3 regions of the Brenneria populi genome follow, and region 2 is predicted to be linked to each of the others. Evidence: predicted binding sites of a transcription regulator. Region 2 holds the regulator's gene; each other region holds the start of a gene.
What was found. The regulator CRP, encoded in region 2, controls carbon source genes, mostly activating them, when cyclic AMP is high. The targets are predictions, from matches to a motif close to ATGTGANNNNNNTCACAT.

Region 1 (7,322 bases), on a different contig from region 2:
CTTATGCGCGAAATGGCTGAATGAGCCGGCCACCGGCTCTTCCACCACCATCTCCCCCAGCTGGCGCATAATGAAAAAAGCGATCGCTCCGGCAATGGCATAGCCGAGCAGCACCGACGGCCCGGCCATTTTAATGGTTTGCGCAATCCCCAGGAAAAGGCCGGTGCCCACCGCGCCGCCCAGGGCGATAAGCTGGATATGACGGTTTTTCAGGCCTCTCTTCAACTGGCCCTCTGACTGCTGTTTGTCCATGAGTTTATCCCGATAAAAAATGGAAAAGTCTGTTCACCGGCTTAGCAACTATCAGGCCAGCCGCGATCGTTTCGCCGCCGCGTTTCGTCGGGGAAAGGGATAACGCAATGAAAAAGCTGATAATTTATATTTATCTTTATTTCACGAATCATGCATTAAAAAACATTAAATGTTTACACGGTGCATAAAAGAATCATTTTTCGCATGAAAATAAACAACCAGGCGTTTTTTACGCATGATAACGATCCATAATGGTGCAGGTTGCGCCGGCCATGATAGCCTGCCTGGCCGGCGGCGATAGACAAAGCGGGATAAAAAGCTGTTAGTCTGTGTTCTTGATGATTCGGCGCCGTTTGGGGGAACCATGTACCACATTGATGACTTTGATCTGAAAATTCTGACGCTGTTGCAGTCCAACGCGCGTCTCACCAATCAGGAGCTGAGCGAACTGGTGGGGCTTTCCGCCTCCCAGTGTTCCCGCCGCCGTATTGCGCTGGAGCAGGCGCAGCTTATTCTTGGCTACCACGCCCGCCTTTCCCCCAACGCGGTCGGCCTGGAGTGCCTGGGGCTGATCGAAGTGCGGCTGATTAACCATACCAACGATTATGTTGAGAGCTTTCACCGCATGCTGGGGGAAGTCGACGCCATTATCGACGCCTACAAAACCACCGGGGACGCCGATTATCTACTGAAAGTCGCGGTGGCGGACCTGCCGGCGCTGAGCGCGTTAATCAGCCAGATTCTGTCGCAAAACCAGAGCGTGGCGCACCTGAAAACCTCCGTGGTGCTTAATCGCCTCAAGGAAAACGGCCTGATGACGCCGGAAGCGCCCCCGTTGCCCTAACATGGGGCGTCGTGCGCCTTGCCGGTGCACGTCGCCAATCGATTCATGCATAAATAAACCCAAAACACACAAACCACGCAAAAAAAGCCATTGCATGCAATATTTATGCATTTTTTGTTATTTACAATTCAATAAGTTACGCTTATCCCTGCCCGCAGACGCCCCGCCAACCTGTGACATGGTGTAATTTTTGCTTAATATCTCCGAGTTTTATCGTTCTGTTCACTACCTATTGAGCCGCCATCATGGATAACGTTATCGCTACAGAAAATTTGTCACATTCCCTGTCGGAAGATGTTCTGGCCATCCTGATTGGCACGCTGATGGTCTCTTTCGGCGTCGTGTTGTTACGTCAGTCCGGGGCGCTGACCGGCGGTACCGCGGGAATGGCCTTTCTTCTCCATTACCTGACCCATATCTCCTTCGGTACGGCGTTTTTTCTGCTGAACCTGCCGTTCTATTATCTGGCTATCCGCCGAATGGGCTGGAAATTCACCATTAAAACGTTTTGCGCCGTGGCGCTGGTTTCCCTGTTTTCCGACCTTCATCCGCTGTTTATTCATATGGATAAGCTGAATCCGTTCTACGCCACGCTGTTCGGCAGCGTTATTATGGGGCTGGGATTCATCGTGCTGTTCCGCCACAAGGCCAGTCTGGGCGGCGTGAACATTCTGGCGCTCTACCTTCAGGATAGATACGGGATCCGCGCGGGAAAATTACAAATGGGGGTGGACATTGTGATTGTGCTGGCTTCCCTGTTCGTGGTAAGCATACCCATGCTGATCGCTTCGATTCTGGGCGCGACCATTCTCAACCTGATTATCGCGATGAATCATCGCCCCGGCCGCTACGCGGCTTGACGGCCCGAACCCGCGCCGTCGCATTACCCGATATCTATATACCCTATCCAGGAGAGTTACGCTGTGTTTCAAAAAGTTGATGCCTACGCCGGCGATCCGATTCTGTCGCTAATGGAAAAATTCAAGCAGGATCCGCGCGCGGACAAGGTGAATTTGAGCATCGGTCTGTACTACAACGAGCAGAATATCATCCCCCAGCTCCGCGCCGTCAGCGCGGCCGAAGAGTATCTGGAGCAGCAGCCTAAAATCGCCAGCTCCTATCTACCGATGGAAGGGCTGCACTCTTACCGCAGCGCCATTCAGCACCTGCTGTTCGACGCCGGTCACCCGGCGCTGACCGCCGGCCGCATCGCCACCATCCAGACGCTGGGCGGTTCGGGCGCGCTGAAAGTCGGCGCCGATTTCCTGAAACGCTATTTCCCGAATTCGGAAGTGTGGGTCAGCGACCCCACCTGGGAAAACCATATCGCGATTTTCTCCGGCGCCGGTTTTAACGTCCACACCTACCCCTATTTCGACGCCGAGAGCCTGGGCGTGAATTTCGACGCCATGCTGTCCGCATTGCAACAGTTGCCGGCGCAGAGCATTGTGCTGCTGCACCCCTGCTGCCATAACCCAACCGGTTCCGATCTAACCAACGAGCAGTGGGATCGCATTATCGAAGTGCTTATCAGCCGTGAACTGATTCCGTTTATGGATATCGCCTATCAGGGCTTTGGCGCCGGCATCGACCAAGACGCCTACGCCATCCGCGCGATCGCCAGCACGGGCATTCCGGCTCTGATCGCCAACTCTTTCTCTAAAATCTTCTCGCTGTACAGCGAACGCGTGGGCGGCCTCTCCGTAGTCTGCGAAGATGCCGAAACCGCGCAGCGCGTACTGGGGCAGTTGAAGGCGACCGTACGCCGCAACTACTCCACGCCGCCGAATTTCGGCGCTCAGGTGGTATCCAGAGTGCTCAATGACGCGGGGCTGAACGCCGACTGGCGCGCCGAAGTGGAAGAGATGCGCACGCGTATTCTAGCAATGCGCCAAACGCTGGTCGCCGCGCTGAAAGAGGCGCTGCCGGCGCGCAATTTCGATTACCTGCTGACCCAGCGCGGCATGTTCAGCTATACCGGCTTCAGCCCGGAACAGGTTGACCGCCTGCGCGAGGAGTTTGGCGTCTATCTGATCTCCAGCGGCCGCATGTGCATGGCCGGTCTGAATCACGATAACGTTCAGCGCGTCGCCGCGGCTTTCGCCGCCGTTCAGTAAAGCGCATGCAGGCGCCGCCTGGAGGCGGCGCCTGTTTTTTTGTTCCCCTGCCGCCTCGCCGCGCCATCGTTAAAAATTAACCTTATATATCAGCATATTATCCAAATTACCCCTTATACCGCAGCGGCCAAAGCACCGCTTTTTACCCCGCTTTGCGCATACCGAACGCCGTTGGCCTAAAAGGCATTATTTGAATTTCGTCACATTTTTTGTGTGGAATTAATCAATCCCATTGCCTTTTTTAGTCTTCAGAACGAATATTGTTACCGGTAACAATATTCGTTCTGACCCTATACGACAGGAGAGCCGGGCGTAAGCTGGCGTGTATCAACAAATGAGTACTGAACAGAAAAAAGCACATCACGTTTTTATTTTGATGGGCGTATCCGGCAGCGGTAAATCCGCCGTAGCCAGCGCCATCGCCGCTCGACTGGGCGCCGCCAGCCTCGACGGGGATTTCCTGCATCCGCGCGCCAACATCAGCAAAATGGCTTCCGGCCATTCACTCAACGATCTCGACCGTGCGCCCTGGCTGCGGGCGTTGAATGACGCCATTTTCGCCATGCAGCGAACCAATGAGATCTCCCTGCTGGTCTGCTCGGCGCTGAAACAGAACTATCGCGATGAACTGCGCGCCGGCAATCAAAACGTGTCGTTTATCTATCTGAAAGGCAGTTTCGACGTTATTGAGCAGCGCCTGAAGGCCCGTAAAGGCCACTTTTTCAAACCTCAGATGCTGGTATCCCAATTTGAGACCTTACAGGAACCGGATGCGCAGGAAACGGATGTGTATACCGTCGATATCAACCAGTCCCTGGAGGGCGTCGTGACCGACGCGGTGAAAATCATTCGGCAGGCCAGGGATCAGGAATGATGGAAACCTTGACGCTGGTGCTCACCGCGGTGGGTTCGGTACTGCTGTTGCTGTTTCTGGTCATGAAAGTACGGATGCATGCCTTCGTCGCCCTGCTTTTGGTTTCCGTGGGAACGGGGGTGTTTTCCGGTATGCCGCTGACGGATATCGCCGGCACCATGGAAAAAGGAATGGGCGGTACGCTCGGTTTTCTCGCCGTCGTGGTGGCGCTGGGGTCGATGTTCGGCCGCATTCTGCATGAAACCGGCGCGCTCGATCAAATCGCCAGACGTATGGTCGGCTGGTTCGGCGAAAGCCGGGCCTATCTGGCCCTCGGGGTAGTCGGTCTGATCTGCGCGCTGCCGCTATTCTTCGAAGTCGCCATTATGCTGCTAATCGGTATGGTCTTTGCGGTCGCCCGCCGTACTGACGGCAACCTGGTCAAGCTGCTGATTCCGCTATTTGCCGGGGTCGCCGCCGCCGCCGCGTTTTTACTTCCGGGCCCGACGCCCATGCTGCTGGCTTCTCAGATGCACGCGGATTTCGGCTGGATGATCGCCATCGGCCTTGCCGCCGCCATCCCCGGAATGCTGGTGGCGGGGCCGCTGTTCGGCCGTTTCATCAGCCAGTATGTTACAATCCCTATCCCGCAAAGTGAAATGGACGAGCCCTCGCTTAACAGCAAGGCGATGCCGTCCTTTGGTTTTAGCGTCGCGCTGGTGCTGTTTCCCCTGGTGCTGGTGGGGATGAAAACCATCGGCACGCTATTCGTGGAACAAGGCTCCGCGCTTTACGACTGGATGGAGCTGATTGGCCACCCGTTTATTTCCATCTTGCTGGCCTGTTTACTGGCTATCTATGGACTTGCCCGCCGTCAGGGGATGAGTAAAGCGCAGGTGATGGATATCTGCTCCGCCGCGCTGCAGCCCGCCGGGATCATTCTGCTGGTGACGGGAGCCGGCGGCGTATTCAAACAGGTGTTGGTCGATTCCGGCGTAGGCCCGGCATTGGGCAACGCGCTGATCGGCACCGGTTTGCCCATCCCTATCGCCTGTTTCGTGCTATCGGCGGCCATCCGCATTATTCAGGGCTCGGCCACCGTCGCCTGCCTGACCACCGTGGGGCTGATTATGCCGGTGGTTGAGGCGCTGCACTTCAGCGATGCGCGGATAGCGGCGTTGGCGGTTTGCATCGGCGGCGGCGCGATTGTGCTGAGCCATGTGAACGATGCCGGTTTCTGGCTGTTCGGCAAGCTGACCGGCGCGAGCGAAATCCAGACGCTAAAAACATGGACGATAATGGAAACCATCCTGGGCACCACCGGTGCGCTGGTTGGCATGATCGCCTTTGCTCTGCTGTAAAAGCCAAAGTGAAAAATTCGATTAATCACATGATTTTAAATTAAAAATTTAATGCTGTACGGCGTGTGTCGTGTAAGGAATGTATATTATGAATCCCACCGTATCTCGTATTACTCAGCGAATTATTGAACGCTCCCGCAAAACGCGCGGCCGCTATCTTGCACGCATCGACGCGGCCTGCGGCCAGACGGTACACCGTTCCCAATTGGCTTGCGGCAATCTGGCGCACGGTTTTGCCGCCTGCCAGCCCGACGATAAAGCCGCACTCATGAATATGCTGCGCAACGATATCGCCATCGTGACCTCGTATAACGATATGTTGTCGGCTCACCAGCCTTATGAAACATACCCGGAGCGGCTGAAACAGGCGCTGCATCGGGTCGGCGCCGTCGGACAGGTCGCGGCGGGCGTTCCGGCGATGTGCGATGGCGTCACCCAGGGGCAGGACGGTATGGAACTGTCGCTGATGAGCCGCGATGTGATCGCCATGTCGGCGGCGGTGGGGCTATCGCACAATATGTTCGACGGCGCGCTGTATCTGGGGATCTGCGATAAAATCGTTCCCGGTCTGGTGATGGCCGCGCTGTCGTTCGGCCACCTGCCGGCGATCTTCGTTCCCGCCGGCCCGATGCCCAGCGGCTTGCCGAATAAAGAAAAGGTGCGCATCCGCCAGCTGTATGCGGAAGGCAAGCTGGATCGCCAGGCTCTGCTGGAGTCCGAATCCGCCTCCTACCATAGCGCCGGAACCTGCACGTTTTACGGCACCGCCAACTCGAATCAGATGGTGGTGGAGGTTATGGGCCTGCATTTGCCCGGCGCCTCTTTCGTGCCGCCCGGCACCGCGCTGCGCGATGCCCTGACGGATGCGGCCGGTAGCCAAATTACCCGCCTGACGCAGAACGCGGACAGTTTCATGCCCATCGGCAGACTGATAGACGAGAAAGTGGTGGTGAACGGTATCGTGGCGCTGCTGGCGACCGGCGGCTCCACCAACCACACCATGCATCTGGTCGCCATGGCGCGCGCGGCGGGCATCATCATCAACTGGGATGATTTCTCCGACCTGTCCGATATCGTGCCGCAGTTGTGCCGCATCTACCCTAACGGGCCCGCCGATATTAACTATTTTCAAGCCGCCGGCGGCGTGGCGATACTGGTACGCGAACTACTGAAAGGCGGCCTGCTGCATGAAGATGTGAACACCGTCGCCGGATTCGGCCTGAGCCGCTATACGCATGAACCCTGGTTGGACAACGGCCAACTGGCCTGGCGCGAGGGGCCGCAGGCGTCGCTGGATGAGAGCGTAATCGCCAGCTTTGAAAAACCGTTTGCCCGCCACGGCGGCACAAAAGTCTTGACCGGCAACCTGGGGCGCGCGGTGATGAAAACCTCCGCGGTGCCGGTGGAAAATCAAATCATCGAAGCGCCGGCCGTTATTTTTCACAGCCAGCACGATGTCGGCCCGGCGTTTGAAGCCGGAAAACTGGATCGGGATTGCGTGATCGTCGTTCGCTATCAGGGGCCGTGCGCCAACGGCATGCCGGAGCTGCATAAATTGATGCCGCCGCTGGGCGTACTGCTGGATCGCGGTTATAAAGTGGCGCTGGTGACCGATGGCCGCCTGTCGGGCGCGTCAGGCAAAGTGCCGTCGGCCATCCACGTCACGCCGGAAGCCTATACCGGCGGCGCGCTGGCCAAACTGCGCGATGGCGATAGGGTTCGCGTCAACGGCCAAACGGGCGAACTGAGCGTATTAATCGACGCCGCGGAGCTGGCTGCCCGCCAGATCGAGCAGCCGGATCTCTCCGCGCAGCATATCGGCTGCGGACGGGAGTTGTTTGGCGCCCTGCGCGAACAGCTGTCGGGCGCCGAGCAGGGCGCGACCTGCATTCGGT
Region 2 (7,322 bases):
AATTCGACGTGGTGTACATGTTCTACTGGATAACGCAACCGCGACGATTAACCCGGGCCAGAAAGTCGGATTGGTCGGCAAGAACGGTTGCGGTAAATCTACCCTGTTGGCGTTACTGAAAGGTGAAATCAGCGCCGACGGCGGCAGCGCCACGTTTCCTCAGGGATGGGCCCTGTCCTGGGTCAATCAGGAAACCCCGGCGCTGGATGTGGCGGCGCTTGATTACGTCATCGACGGCGACCGGGAATTCCGCCGGCTTGAGGCGGAGCTGCGACTCGCCAACGAAAATAACGACGGCCACGCCATCGCCACGCTGCACGGCAGGCTGGATGCGATTCAAGCCTGGACGATTCAGGCCAGAGCCGCTAGCCTACTCAACGGTCTCGGTTTCTCGCAGCCGCAATTGCAGCAGCCCGTCAGCGCCTTTTCCGGCGGCTGGCGCATGCGCCTCAACCTGGCTCAGGCTCTCATCTGCCGCTCCGATCTGCTGCTGCTTGACGAACCCACCAACCATCTCGATCTGGATGCGGTCATCTGGCTGGAGAAATGGCTGAAAAGCTACCCGGGAACCCTGGTGCTGATTTCGCACGACCGCGATTTTCTCGATCCCATCGTGAATAAAATATTGCATATCGAGCAACAAACGCTCAACGAATACACCGGCAACTACACTTCGTTCGAGCGGCAACGCGCCACCCGACTGGCGCAGCAGCAATCGCTGTATGAGCATCAGCAGGAGCGCGTCGCCCATCTGCAGCACTATATCGATCGCTTCCGCGCCAAAGCCACCAAGGCCAAACAGGCGCAAAGCCGGATAAAAATGCTGGAGCGCATGGAGATGATCGCCCCGGCGCACGTGGACAACCCTTTCCGCTTCAGCTTTCGGGCGCCGGAGTCGCTACCCAACCCGTTGCTTCGCATGGAGAAAGTCAGCGCCGGCTACGGCGACAGGCTGATTCTGGAGTCGATCAAGCTGAATCTGGTGCCGGGTTCGCGCATCGGTCTGCTGGGCCATAACGGCGCCGGTAAGTCGACGCTAATCAAACTGCTGGCGGGCACGCTTTCGCCGATTCAGGGTGAGATCGGGCTGTCAAAAGGCGTGAAGCTGGGTTACTTCGCCCAGCACCAGCTGGAATTCCTGCGCGCCGACGAGTCGCCGTTACAGCATATGACGCGTCTGGCAGAGCGGGAGACCGAACAGCAGTTGCGCGATTATCTCGGCGGCTTCGGTTTTCAGGGCGACAAGGTGACGGAAATCACCGAACGCTTCTCCGGCGGCGAAAAAGCCCGGCTGGTTCTGGCGCTGATTGTCTGGCAGCGGCCAAACCTGCTGCTGCTGGATGAACCGACCAACCACCTGGATCTCGATATGCGCCAGGCGCTGACGGAAGCGCTGATCGATTTCGAAGGCGCGCTGGTGGTGGTATCGCACGACCGGCATCTGATTCGCTCCACCACCGACGATCTCTATCTGGTCCATGACCGCAAGGTCGAGCCTTTCGACGGCGATCTGGAGGACTATCAGCAATGGCTGACGGATAAGCAGCGTCAGGAGAGCGCCGCCGGCGAGGCGCCCAAAGAGAACGCCGCCAACAGCGCTCAGGCCAGAAAGGAGCAAAAGCGCCGGGAGGCCGAACTGAGGGCCCAAACGCAGCCCCTGCGCAAGCAAATCGCCCGGCTCGAACAGCAGATGGAGAAGCTGGGCGCGGCGCTGGAAACCGTCGAGGCCAGCCTGGCGGACTCCGGGATTTATGACGCCAGCCGCAAGGCGGAGCTGACGGAGTGCTTACAGCGGCAGATAAAGGCGAAAGCGGATTTGGAAGAGAGCGAAATGGCGTGGCTTGAAGCCCAGGAACAGCTAGAGCGGATGAATCGGCAATTCTCGTCCTCGTCGTAGCAGGCCGTTGGCGCAGGCCGGGAGGCGGCTTGCCTGCGCCGCACGGCTAATGCCAAATCAGCAACACGCAGGCCGCCGTCAGCAATCCCATAGAGACGTTGAAGGTAATCCAGGCTTTTTTACTGCGCAACAGGCGGCCGATCAACGTACCGAACCCGAGCCATATCGCGCCGGCGACCAGGTTCACCAGTACGATACCGAAGCTTATCGCCATTACCGAGTGGTGATATTCCGCGCCCGGCAGGCTAAAGCTGGCGACCGCCCCCAGCGCCATCAGCCAGGCTTTGGGATTGAGAAATTGCAGCAGCCAGCCCTGATAAAACCGAATAGGCCGCGGCGGCGCGTCCAGGGTTTCCAGCTTTTCATAAGCGGCGGTGGCGACTTTCCACGCCAGCCAAAGCAGATACAAACTGCCCAGCGCTTTCAGCGCGAAATGCAAAGAGGGATAGACCAGGATCAGACTGCCGACGCCGAATGCCACCAGCAATAAAATGCTCTGCATGCCGAACAGAATGCCCAACATCAACCACAGAGAACGCAAAAAACCGAAATTGGCGCCCGACGTCGTCAGCAACATATTGTTCGGACCCGGCGTAATGGCGGCGACCCAGAGAAAACCTAACATCGACAGAAACAAACTCAATTCCATGTAATGGGCGCTCCTCACCCCGAAGCAATTTTGCGGTTATATCCCCGTCATACTTCAAGTTGCCTATGCGTTGACGTCGTTGCCCGCCCCCGCGGGAGCGCCGCAGGCGGATTTGTCGCAGCAATGCCGCCCTCCTGCAACTCGAATTATTTAGGGTATAGTTGTAAAGCATGGACTGTTAAGCGGCGGCATTGAAGCTAACAGCGTGATATTGATTGCACAACATTTTTTCTGGACAAATATCGTGATCATTCCCTGGCAACAGCTCGAACCTGAAACACTGGAAAATCTCATCGAATCCTTCGTTCTCCGCGAAGGCACGGATTACGGCGAGCAGGAGCGGACGCTGCCGCAGAAGGTTGCCGACGTGCGCCGGCAGTTGGAGTCCGGCGCCGTGGCGCTGGTATGGTCGGAGCTGCATGAAACCATCAACATCATGCCCCGCGACCAGCTTAGCGCCGGCAGACATCACCTAAGCTGAAGGCCAAAAAGAAGATGCATCGGCATCATTAACCATGCTAACAATGGTAGAAACCTTTTCAGCCGACTGAAACCTTGTTTTTTGATGACGCGGCTCCGTGAAGCGCCGGAGCGAGCGTCACCATCATGGAGTGAAGCGCCTTATGTCACATAAGCACCCGATTATTGCGGTTACCGGCTCCAGCGGCGCGGGAACCACAACGACCAGCCAGGCATTCCACAAGATTTTTCAGCAGTTAAACATGCGCGCCGCCCGGCTTGAGGGCGACAGTTTTCACCGCTATACCCGTCCGGAAATGGATATGGAGATCCGCAAGGCGCGGGATCTCGGCCGTCATATCAGCTATTTCGGCCCGGAGGCCAACGACTTTAGCCTGCTCGAGCAATCCTTTATCGAATATGGTCAGCACGGACGAGGGAAAACGCGTAAATACCTTCATACCTACGATGAAGCCATTCCCTACAATCAGGTGCCCGGCACATTCACGCCGTGGGAGCCGATGCCCGAGCCGACCGACGTGCTCTTTTATGAAGGGCTGCACGGCGGCGTCGTTACCGCTCAGCACAATGTGGCGCAGCATGTCGATTTGCTGGTCGGCGTGGTGCCTATCGTCAATCTGGAGTGGATTCAAAAGCTGATCCGCGATGTGAACGAACGCGGCCACTCGCGCGAAGCGGTAATGGATTCGGTCGTTCGCTCCATGGAAGATTACATCTCCTACATTACGCCGCAGTTTTCACGCACCCATATCAACTTCCAGCGGGTTCCCACCGTGGACACCTCCAATCCGTTCGCGGCAAAATCGATCCCTTCGCTGGACGAGAGCTTTGTGGTGATCCATTTTCAGGGGCTGGATAATATCGACTACCCCTATCTGCTGGCGATGTTGCAGGGATCGTTTATTTCTCATATCAATACGCTGGTGGTGCCCGGCGGGAAAATGGGGCTGGCGATGGAGTTAATTATGGCGCCGCTGGTGCAGCGGTTGCTGGAAGGGAAAAAAATTCAATAGCCCGACGGATAGGCGCGGCATAACCCGTCGGGTCAATACCGCGCGACGTCGGCTCGGAGCGCTACGCCAACTCCCTGACTTCATGACTGTGGGTCACCTCCACCGCCTGGCTCAGCATCAGCGCCACCGAGCAGTACCGTTCCGCGGAGAGCGCGACCGCGCGCGCTACGGCTTTTTCGGTCAACCCTTTGCCGCTTACGATAAAATGCAGGTTGATATGGGTAAACAGGCGCGGCGCTTCCGCTTTCCGTTCTGACGTAAGCTTAACCTCGCAGTCGGCGACGTCATTACGCCCTTTTTGCAGTATCGATACCACATCGATCGCGCTGCATCCGCCAACCGACATCAATACCATTTCCATCGGGCTCGGCGCTTTATCCCCCGAATTGCCATCCATTAAAACCTGATGTCCGGAAGATGATTCGCCAAGGAATGTTAAACCTTCAACCCACTTCACTCGAGCCCGCATGGCGCCCTCCGCTAAAAATTTTTTGAAATTTTATATCGTTACTGTACAAAATCATCTGATAACCAGAGCTTTATCATGCTGAGGTGAGACAACACAAGACACGTCCTTCAAGCTGTGTTAAAAACAACAGCAGAATCTGCCTTATTCTGGACAAACTCAGATGCCGGGAGATGATGACGTCGCCAGATAAAGGCTTCAGTATATTCCCGGACGTCGCTCTGCCTACACTGAATTTGAACTTTTAACAGTAAATACGCCGTACAGGGAACTCTGAGCCCTGTGATTTGCGCAGTGACTGACAACAGAGGATGATATCGAATGGTTCTCGGCAAACCGCAAACAGACCCGACTCTCGAATGGTTCCTTTCTCATTGCCATATCCACAAGTATCCATCGAAGAGTACGCTTATTCACCAGGGTGAAAAAGCAGAGACGCTTTACTACATCGTGAAAGGCTCTGTCGCCGTGCTGATCAAGGATGAAGAAGGCAAAGAGATGATCCTTTCTTACCTTAATCAGGGCGATTTTATCGGCGAGCTCGGCCTGTTTGAAGAGGGTCAGGAGCGCAGCGCCTGGGTGCGGGCGAAAACGGCTTGTGAAGTCGCTGAAATTTCCTATAAAAAATTCAGACAGCTGATTCAGGTGAACCCCGACATTCTGATGCGTCTGTCTGCTCAGATGGCCAGCAGGCTGCAGGTGACGTCGGAGAAAGTCGGCAATCTGGCATTCCTTGATGTCACCGGGCGTATTGCTCAGACCCTGCTGAACCTGGCGAAACAACCGGATGCCATGACCCACCCGGACGGCATGCAAATAAAAATTACGCGTCAGGAAATCGGCCAGATCGTCGGCTGTTCACGTGAAACCGTGGGGCGGATCCTGAAAATGTTAGAAGACCAAAACCTGATCTCCGCGCACGGCAAAACCATCGTGGTTTACGGCACCCGTTAAGCCGCAATATGATTCGACGATAAAAAACGTGAGAGTATTCTCACGTTTTTTTCCGCACGTAGGGAATGACCCGTCAGGGCAGAACTTTCGCTGACTGGATCACAATCGGCTTGGTGGGCACATTCTGATAAGGGCCGACGTTTTCGGTTTGCACCTGGGCGATTTTATCCGCCACATCCATCCCTTTCACCACTTTACCAAACACCGCATAGCCGAAATCACGCTGCCCATGATCGAGGAACGCATTGTCCGCCACGTTGATAAAGAATTGGCTGGTGGCGCTGTCTTTTTGCGCCGTACGCGCCATAGAAATGGTGCCGCGCAAATTGCGCAAGCCATTATCCGCTTCGTTAACGATCGCCGGATTGGTCGCTTTCTGCTTCATGTCGCTGGTGAAGCCGCCCCCTTGAATCATGAAGCCGGGGATCACCCGGTGAAACGTCGTCCCGTTATAAAAGCCGCTATTAACGTACTCGACAAAATTCTTCACCGAAACCGGCGCTTTTTGATTATCCAGCGCCAGTTCAATATTTCCTGCCGACGTGGTCAGTAAAACATGCGTTGTGCCGGAAGCGGCAAACGCCGGAGAAAAAGCGGTGAGAGAAATAAAGGCTGCCGCCGCAACCAGAGTACGTTTGAGCATGAGAATTCCTTTTTGAAGAAATCGACTACAGAAAGCGTAGTGATTGTAAGTATCCGCACCCGCCAACGCCACCCATTTACTTTTTTTTACGTACGGAATGCCTACCGTAACCCATCATCAGATACCGTACGGCTTGATGCCGGCTTTATTATTAAGGCCTCGCAGTCCGCGCCGCGATCGTTGATGGGTAACGACACAAAGAGTCAGTGAATTATTATTCGACAGCCCATTGAAAAAACAGCATTTTCGCCTATATGATGGTCGCGGTCTGGAAAATGCGCGCCGCACGGTTACGGGAAATGGCGTTCAGGTCAAAGACAGCAGCGTAGCTTATCCAGCGTCGACGGCCGCGGCGCGACGGATAAGAGATCGCCATCGATATTGCTCTTCCGTATTCTGTCCCGGCGGCAGGCGGCTTTTATCAACCCTAATTATCAAGAGGCACCACATGGATTTCCTGCCAATATTCTGTCAGTTACGCGACAAGCACTGTTTGCTGGTGGGCGGGGGAGAAGTGGCGGAACGCAAGGCCAGACTATTATTGGATGCCGGAGCCATTCTTACGGTGAACGCCATCGGCTTCAACGACAAATTTATTCACTGGCAGCAAGAAAAGCGGGCGACCCTGGTTCAGGGATCGTTCGATCCCAAGCTGTTGACGGGCACATGGCTGGTCATCGCCGCCACCGACGATAGCGAAATCAACAGGCAGGTTTACGACCATGCCAGCCAACGGCAGATTTTCTGCAACACCGTGGATGACCCGCAGAGCGCGAGTTTCATTATGCCGTCCATCATCGACCGCTCGCCGCTGATGGTTGCCGTCTCTTCCGGGGGAAGCGCGCCGGTGCTGGCGCGTATACTGCGTGAAAAATTGGAAAGTCTTCTGCCGCAGCACCTTGGCAAGCTGGCCGCCTTTGCCGGAGAACTGCGTCAGCGCGTGCAAAGCCGCTTCAGAAAATCGGATACTCGCCGTCGCTTCTGGGAAAAACTGTTTATTCACGATCGGCTGCTGCAATCGCTGGCGAATGACGACGCCGCCAGCGTCCAGCGCCTCACCGAGCAACTATTTTCTGAACCGCTCGATGACAGAGGGGAAGTAACGCTGGTGGGCGCGGGCCCCGGCGACGCCGGGCTATTAACGCTGAAAGGCTTACAGAAGCTACAGCAGGCGGATATCGTGGTTTACGATCGCCTGGTTTCAGAGGGGGTGCTTAACC
Region 3 (7,322 bases), 100 kb from region 2:
GACCGCCTCCACAGCTAGATCAGCGCCCGCGCCAGCAGGGTTATCGGGTGTTCGCAGGGTTTGCCGGTGGACATTTCGATTTGCCATTTGCAGGTTTCGCAATCGGTGATCACCAGGTCGGCGCCGCTCTCCTCGATCTGGCGAAACAGCGACGCGCCGATACCCTGCGCGGTGGCATAGTTCTCTTTTTTAAAGCCGTAGGTTCCGGCGATGCCGCAGCACTGGGAGTCCAGCACCATAAGCTCGATACCGGGAATACGCTGCAACAGCGCCAGCGTGTAGGCGGTCCAGCCCATTTTTTCCAGATGACAGGGCGTGTGATAGGCCACTCGCAGCGACAGCGGACGTAGCGGCAGCCGGCGCTTTTGCTCTTCCAACAGGCGATAGAGCCGGCGGGTCGCCAGCTCAACGCCGTCGCGGATAGAGGCGGTATCAACGCCCAATAGGTGCGGATACTCATCGCGCAGCGTGAAAGCGCAGCTGGACGATGTCGCCACTACCGGAATCGCCTTGCCGTTGATGGCTTCGTCCAGCGAGGCGATGTTCACCCGCGCCTGCTTTCGCGCCCGATCGTGAAAGCCATTGGCGATCAGCGGCACGCCGCAGCACTTCTCTTTGGTTAACAGCTGCACGCCCACATTCAGCGCGTTGAAAACCCGGATCAGGTCCTTGCCCAACTGAGGATGATTGTAGTTAACGTAGCAGCCATGAAAGTAGGCGATCTGCTCGGGGTAGCGCCGCTGTGTTTCCGCCTGCTGACGATACCAGCGGCGGAAGGTGCCGAAAGAGTACTTCGGCAGTTGGCGGCGATGGTCGATCTTTAGGGCCTTATCCAACAGCTGGCGCACCGGCTTTAGCGCGGTGGCGGTATTCACCAGCGGAGCAAAGGGCGTGGAAACCGCGCCCATCAGATCGGTATGGCTCAGAATGGCGTCGCGCAGCGAGGGCCGGTGCGTACCGTAGCTGGTCTTCGCGCGCTGAATGATATCGCCGATTTTGACGTCCGACGGACAGGCCACTTCGCAGCGCTTGCAGTTGGTGCAGTACTTCAGAGCCTCATCATACAACGTGGGATCCTTGCGGCGCAGGCGCTCGCCGTCCGGCCCGGCCTGTTTCGGCCCCGGATAGAGGGGATTAACCCGCGACACCGGACAATAGGTGGTGCACACCGTACATTTGATACAATTTTCGAAACTGTTATCGGCCGGCAAACTCATGATTGATCCTCCTTCAGGATCAGGTCGGCCGCATACAACGCGCTCAGCATCGAGACGCCCGCGCCGCACCCTTGCGTAATAGGATCGAACCCTTCCAGCACGGCGCCGACGGCATACAGGCTGCCCGCCGTTTTACCGCCGATGCGCGGGTGCAGATGTTCGTCGGTGATGACGCCGAACTGCATATAAGGCTGCGCGGCGAACACATCCTGCCGGCTCCAGGCTTCCCGCTGCGCCTCAAAACGCACATCCAGCCCAAAAACCGGTTCAATAACCCTGTCGAACCGCGCGGAAAGACCGTTGCTAAAGAAACTGCCGCTGGCCAGCACAACCCGTTTGGCGCGCAGCGGAATATCCTGATGGTTGCGGGTATAGAGCGCCGCCTCCGGCTCCTCCAGACTGGCCCGCTCCACCCGATCGCCGGGCATGACGACTCCCCCCGACTGGCGAAAGCGGCGCAGCAACGCCTGATGCAGCCGCAGTCCCGGAACGGAGGGTGGCAACGTCGGCAGCAGGCGCACCGGTTTTCCCACCAATTCGCTCAGCGCGGAAGGCGCGTCCAGCCCCAGACAAGCGGGCATAATCACCCCATCGTTGCCGCTGGCTAATCGCGTCAGTTCTTCCGCCAGCGCCGCCAGGTTTTCCGCGCTATCAAGGACGCGGGAAATATTCACCGCCCGGAATTCGCTGGGATTGCCGCGCAGCCGATCGAGCAGCGGCAGCTTCAAATCGCCGCTGCGGGCGGCGATCCCCTGACGCTGAAGCGCCCCGGCAACAATCCGGGGCTGAAAATCGAGAAATCCCTCAATGCCGGCGACCAGCGGCCGTTCCCAATCACCGATGCTGGGCAAGCCGCGGGCGACGCTATCAGACGGGCTCAGCCAGCAGGGACGAAACTTGCCCAACGGCGTCATGCGTAGGTGGTTTTGCCGGTAATCGCCCAGCATGGCCAGCGAGCTGCGCGCCAGCAGCGCCTCAGCCTGCGGCAGGAGCGCAACGACGCTGGCGCGCCCCATCAGCGAATAGGGGTGGCGCGGCGCCTGACGAGCCAGTTCGGCCAGCGCCTCGATAGGGTGATCGACCGGCTGCCCGTCCGGCAGACAAGCCAGCAAATCCAGCGCGCCGGAAGAGAAATGCAGCGCGCTCTGCCCGGCGCTGATGATGGCGCAGCGTTTTCCCCGCTCGGATAGGCGGATGCCGCAGGTTAACCCCGCCAGCCCGCCGCCGATAATGACCACGTCATAGCGCATGGCGTTCCTCCTCGCCGTCGTCGGCGGACAAACCGCATAATCCCTGATAAACCCAGCTGGTAAACTCGCTTTCTCGCAAGGTGTTTCCCCAGGCGACCGGGCGAATGCCCTTCCAGCGTTCATTCAGAAACTGGCTCAGTTGGGCGATGGATTCGAGCGGCGTCGTCTGCCCAAACCGGCACAGCAGTCCGGCGGCCCGGCAGGCGCACAGCTCGCCCTGGCAGGTTCCCATCCCGACGCGGGTTCGCCGGCGCAGATCGATCAGATTATTCACCTGGAGCGACGCCACCGCGTAACGCACTTCGCCGGTGGTGACCGCCTCGCATTCGCATACCAGGCTGCCGTCCAGACGTTCGCCGGACAGCAGACGAGCGGCGCGTTCGCCATGACGATAAACGGCCGATCCGCGCAGCGGCGCGGATAGCGGCGATGACGGGGCGCGTTGTTTGCCCGCATGCCCTGAACAAGCGGACGCATTGGAGGCCGGGCGTTCCCCGGCGGGCTCCGAGCCCGGCAGCGGCCGCTGCGCGGTGGTGCAAACCGCCTGGTGCGCCAATTTTTCGCAGATTTTATCCGTCACCCATTCGGCCATCAGCCGGTAGGTCATCAATTTGCCGCCGGTGATGGTAATGAAACCCTCCAGCCCATCGCGGCCGGCATGGTCGAGCAGCACAATGCCCCGGCTGACGCTGCGCCCGCTCGGGTCGCTGTCGCTGGCCACCAGCGGACGAACGCCGGCATAGGCGCGCAGCATGCGCGTGGCCGCGAGCTGCGGGGCCAGCTTGGCGCCTTCGCGCATCAGCGTCTCCACCTCCGCGGAAGTGACCGTCATATTGTCGATCCGATCGTAATCGATATGGGTGGAGGTGGTGCCGATCAGCGAAATGGTGTCGCCCGGCACCAGAATATCGGCATCGGCCGGCTTACGGCAGCGGTTGATCACCATGTTGTTAATGCGGTGCCCCAAAATCAGCAGCGCCCCCTTCGCCGGAAACATCCGCACGCGCAGATCGGCGTACTCGGCGATATGCTGACCCCAAATCCCGGCGGCGTTCACCACCACCCGCGCATAGATTTCGCTTTCTACCGCGCTTTTATGGTCGAAAACGCGTACGCCGGTAATGCGATCGCCCTGGCGGATCAGGCCTATCACCTCATGGTAGGTCAACACCTCGGCGCCGTGTTCTTGCGCATCGATCATATTGGCCGCGGTCAGGCGGAACGGATCCACCGTACCGTCAGGCACCCGGACCGCGCCGATCAGCGCGGGGTTGGCCGCCGGCTCGAGCCGCAGGGCCTCTTGCGGATCGATGGCCCGTGCATCGATCCCCGCCCGCCGGCAGGCGGCGATAAACGGGGCCTGATAGTCGAGATCGTCCTCCGGCAGGGTGATAAACAGGCCGTCGGTGGGTTCGACGCAGTGGCGGGCGATACGCCGCAAAATCTGGTTTTCTTCAATACATTCGCGCGCGGATTCGCCATCGGTCACCGCATACCGCGATCCGCTATGCAGCAGTCCATGATTACGCCCGGTGGCCCCGGTGGCGATATCGTAGCGTTCAAGCAACAGGCAGCGTAACCCGCGCAGCGCGCAATCCCGCAATGTTCCGGCTCCCGTCGCGCCGCCGCCAATCACCACGACGTCGGTTTCCCGGTATGACCCACTCTTTCGCATCATGTCCTCGCTTCACGCGGCTGGTTATACCTTGTTATTGAGACACAAAATGCAGGGTTAATGTTTGATAAAGAGCAAAAACGAAAACAAAACGAGCACAAGAGACAATTAAACCCTATAAATGTGATTCAATTCACTAAATAAGGGCCGTGAGCGCGATAAATTTTGCCAACTTAATCACATAAATATCACATAGTCATAAAAATGTAACATTTGAGCGATGCCTCACAGATGAAAAGCGCGATGCCGGATACCATTATGCTCGTTATAGAACATAAAATTATCGTTTTCGGGCGTATTGGAGACAGCTATGTTGAGCATTTTTAAACCCGCGGCGCATCAGCCCCGCATTGCGAAAGATCGGGTCGATCCTTTATACCGGCGCCTGCGTTGGCAAATTTTCATGGGGATCTTCTTTGGCTATGCCGCTTACTATCTGGTGCGCAAGAATTTTGCGCTGGCGATGCCCTATCTGATCGAACAAGGCTTTTCCCGCGGCGATCTTGGCTTTGCGCTCTCCGGCATCTCGATTGCCTACGGGTTTTCCAAATTCATCATGGGTTCGGTATCCGACCGCTCCAATCCGCGCGTCTTCCTGCCTGCGGGTTTAATACTGGCCGCCGCCGTGATGCTCTTTATGGGATTCGTTCCCTGGGCAACGTCCAGCATCGCCGTTATGTTCGTCCTGCTGTTCCTGTGCGGCTGGTTTCAGGGCATGGGCTGGCCGCCGTGCGGACGCACTATGGTTCACTGGTGGTCAAAGAAAGAGCGCGGCGGCATCGTTTCCGTCTGGAACTGCGCCCATAACGTCGGCGGCGGTATTCCGCCTCTGCTGTTCCTGCTCGGAATGGCCTGGTTCAACGACTGGAAAGCCGCCCTGTATATGCCGGCGTTTGCCGCGATTCTGGTTGCGCTGATCGCCTTCGCCCTGATGCGCGACACCCCGCAGTCCTGCGGACTGCCGTCGATTGAAGAGTATAAGAACGATTATCCGGTTGATTATAATGAAAAAGCGGAAGAAGAACTGACGGCGAAACAGATCTTCATGCAATACGTTTTCCCCAACAAACTGCTGTGGTACATCGCTATCGCCAACGTGTTCGTTTACCTGCTGCGCTACGGCATTCTCGACTGGTCGCCCACGTATTTAAAAGAGGTGAAACACTTCGCGCTGGACAAATCCTCCTGGGCCTATTTCCTCTATGAGTATGCCGGCATCCCCGGCACGCTGATATGCGGCTGGATGTCGGACAAAGTCTTTAGAGGCAATCGCGGCGCGACGGGCGTGTTCTTTATGGTCCTGGTCACCATCGCCACGATCGTTTACTGGTTAAATCCGGCCGGCAACCCCCACGTGGATATGGCGTGCATGATCATCATCGGTTTCTTGATCTACGGCCCGGTTATGTTGATCGGCCTGCATGCTCTGGAATTGGCGCCGAAAAAAGCGGCGGGTACGGCGGCCGGATTCACCGGTTTGTTCGGCTATCTCGGCGGATCGGTCGCCGCCAGCGCCATCGTGGGTTATACCGTCGACTTCTTCGGCTGGGACGGCGGCTTTATGGTGATGATCGGCGGCAGCGCTCTGGCCGTGGTGCTGCTCATCATGGTGATGCTCAGCGAAACGAAACATAAACAGGCGTTGACCAAGCAGGCGTAGCCGGCGCGCGTACAGGCCTGGCCCCAGGTTATCCCCGCGAAATCGGGGATAACCGCGCCTAAAAGCGCGCTTTCGGCGCTCCGCGCGAGCTGTTTCGCCGCCCCCCCGCGCGGAGCGCATCGTCAAATTACGCCAAAAACAGACGCCGCAGGTAGTTCGGCACCGCGCTTTGCGCGTTGGAGCCGATCGTTTCCAGTTCGGGCAGCAGATCCTTTAAACGCCGGTGGGCGTTTTGCATAATGCAGCCCTTGCCCGCCATCGACAGCATTTCGTAGTCGTTCATGCCATCGCCGAAAGCGATGCACTCTTGCAGAGTGTAACCGAGAATTTTCGCCACCTGCTCCAGCGCATGCCCTTTGGATACCCCGCCGGCCATCACTTCCAGGCAGGTGAGCGTCGAAAAGCTCACGTTGACGCGATCGCCCCAGCGCGCATTAATCGCCGTTTCCAGCGACAGCAACTGCTCATGCGAATCGCAGGTAAAAAAGATTTTACTGACGCCGTCCGTTTCCAGCAGCGCGGGTTCGAACAATTTGTACTTAAACACCGAATCTTTAAAGAAACGCTCTTCTTCCGGGCGCTGGCGATTCATAAACCAATCATCGTCGCGATACACGTGCGTCAGCATATCCGGGTTGTGGTGCGCCACGCCGTAGAGATCGCGGGCGATGTCCGGATCCAGATTATGGCTGAAAATCAGCTCGCCCTGCGTATTGTGAACCCGGGCGCCGTTGGAGGTGATCATAAATGCGCTGATGCCGAGGCCGTCGCGGATCTGCCCCACATCCATATAGTGCCTGCCCGTGGCGAACACAAAATGAATGCCTTTTTCAGTCAATAGCTTCAGGGTTTCTTTCGCATAGGGGGATAAGGAATGGTCGGTTGACAATAACGTGCCATCTAAATCGGAAGCGACAACATGGTACATAACGGTGAATTCTAACCTCTGGTGAGTACGGCGGCGCCTGCCGCGGAATTTAATGATAATGGGCGAAATGAGACAAAATCAGCCCGAATGCCTCGGCGCGAATCCTATCTTTTTCAAACAGAATTTCATGCCGGGCGCCCTTGATTATCCGGGGCGCCCCGCCCGCGCATGGGTGGCCGCTCTGCGCCAGAGCCTGACAAAACGCATCCTGACTGCGGTTATCCACCACACAGTCCTCTTCCGCCTGTAGCAGCAGTATCGGCGTCGTGATATCGGCGGCCAGCGTCAGCAGCTGTCTTCCCACGATGATGGCTTCGCGCACCCAATGATACGTCGGCCCGCCGACGCGCAGCTCCGGCGCGTCGGCATAGGCCCTGACGCTGCGCCGGTAACGTTCCCGGCTGTGGGTTAATACATTGACTCTATAAGGCAGCGCCCGCCATTGACCGGTGCCGATCGCATAATAGTCGCGCACCGAGGGGTGGCGCTCCGCCCAGTCGACAATCCGCCAGGCCAGCCAGCGCGGCATGGGCAGATGAATACCGCACATCGGCGCGCACAGCGCCGCGGCATCAAACGCTTCCGGCCGGCG

Region 1: a site for CRP is predicted at 3,402-3,419, ahead of gntK (gluconokinase). Genes of this name have one in related genera too.
Region 3: a site for CRP is predicted at 4,264-4,281, ahead of glpT (glycerol-3-phosphate transporter). Genes of this name have one in related genera too.

Annotation. Positions count from the first base shown of each region.
Region 1 covers NZ_JAYWTM010000022.1:11,859-19,180, reverse strand. The annotation lists gene VSX58_RS17410 (amino acid permease) at 1-252, opposite strand, end outside; gene VSX58_RS17405 (Lrp/AsnC family transcriptional regulator) at 617-1,096, shown strand; gene VSX58_RS17400 (YitT family protein) at 1,342-1,956, shown strand; gene VSX58_RS17395 (amino acid aminotransferase) at 2,020-3,213, shown strand; gene gntK (gluconokinase) at 3,548-4,087, shown strand; gene gntU (gluconate transporter) at 4,087-5,427, shown strand; gene edd (phosphogluconate dehydratase) at 5,516-7,322, shown strand, end outside.
Region 2 covers NZ_JAYWTM010000014.1:142,722-150,043, reverse strand. The annotation lists gene VSX58_RS14785 (ABC transporter ATP-binding protein) at 1-1,897, shown strand, start outside; gene VSX58_RS14780 (LysE family translocator) at 1,944-2,546, opposite strand; gene VSX58_RS14775 (YheU family protein) at 2,791-3,027, shown strand; gene VSX58_RS14770 (phosphoribulokinase) at 3,170-4,039, shown strand; gene VSX58_RS14765 (OsmC family protein) at 4,101-4,508, opposite strand; gene crp (cAMP-activated global transcriptional regulator CRP) at 4,827-5,459, shown strand; gene ppiA (peptidylprolyl isomerase A) at 5,533-6,102, opposite strand; gene cysG (siroheme synthase CysG) at 6,551-7,322, shown strand, end outside.
Region 3 covers NZ_JAYWTM010000014.1:41,904-49,225, reverse strand. The annotation lists gene glpC (anaerobic glycerol-3-phosphate dehydrogenase subunit GlpC) at 15-1,217, opposite strand; gene glpB (glycerol-3-phosphate dehydrogenase subunit GlpB) at 1,214-2,467, opposite strand; gene glpA (anaerobic glycerol-3-phosphate dehydrogenase subunit A) at 2,457-4,142, opposite strand; gene glpT (glycerol-3-phosphate transporter) at 4,453-5,802, shown strand; gene yigL (sugar/pyridoxal phosphate phosphatase YigL) at 5,930-6,730, opposite strand; gene pldB (lysophospholipase L2) at 6,780-7,322, opposite strand, start outside.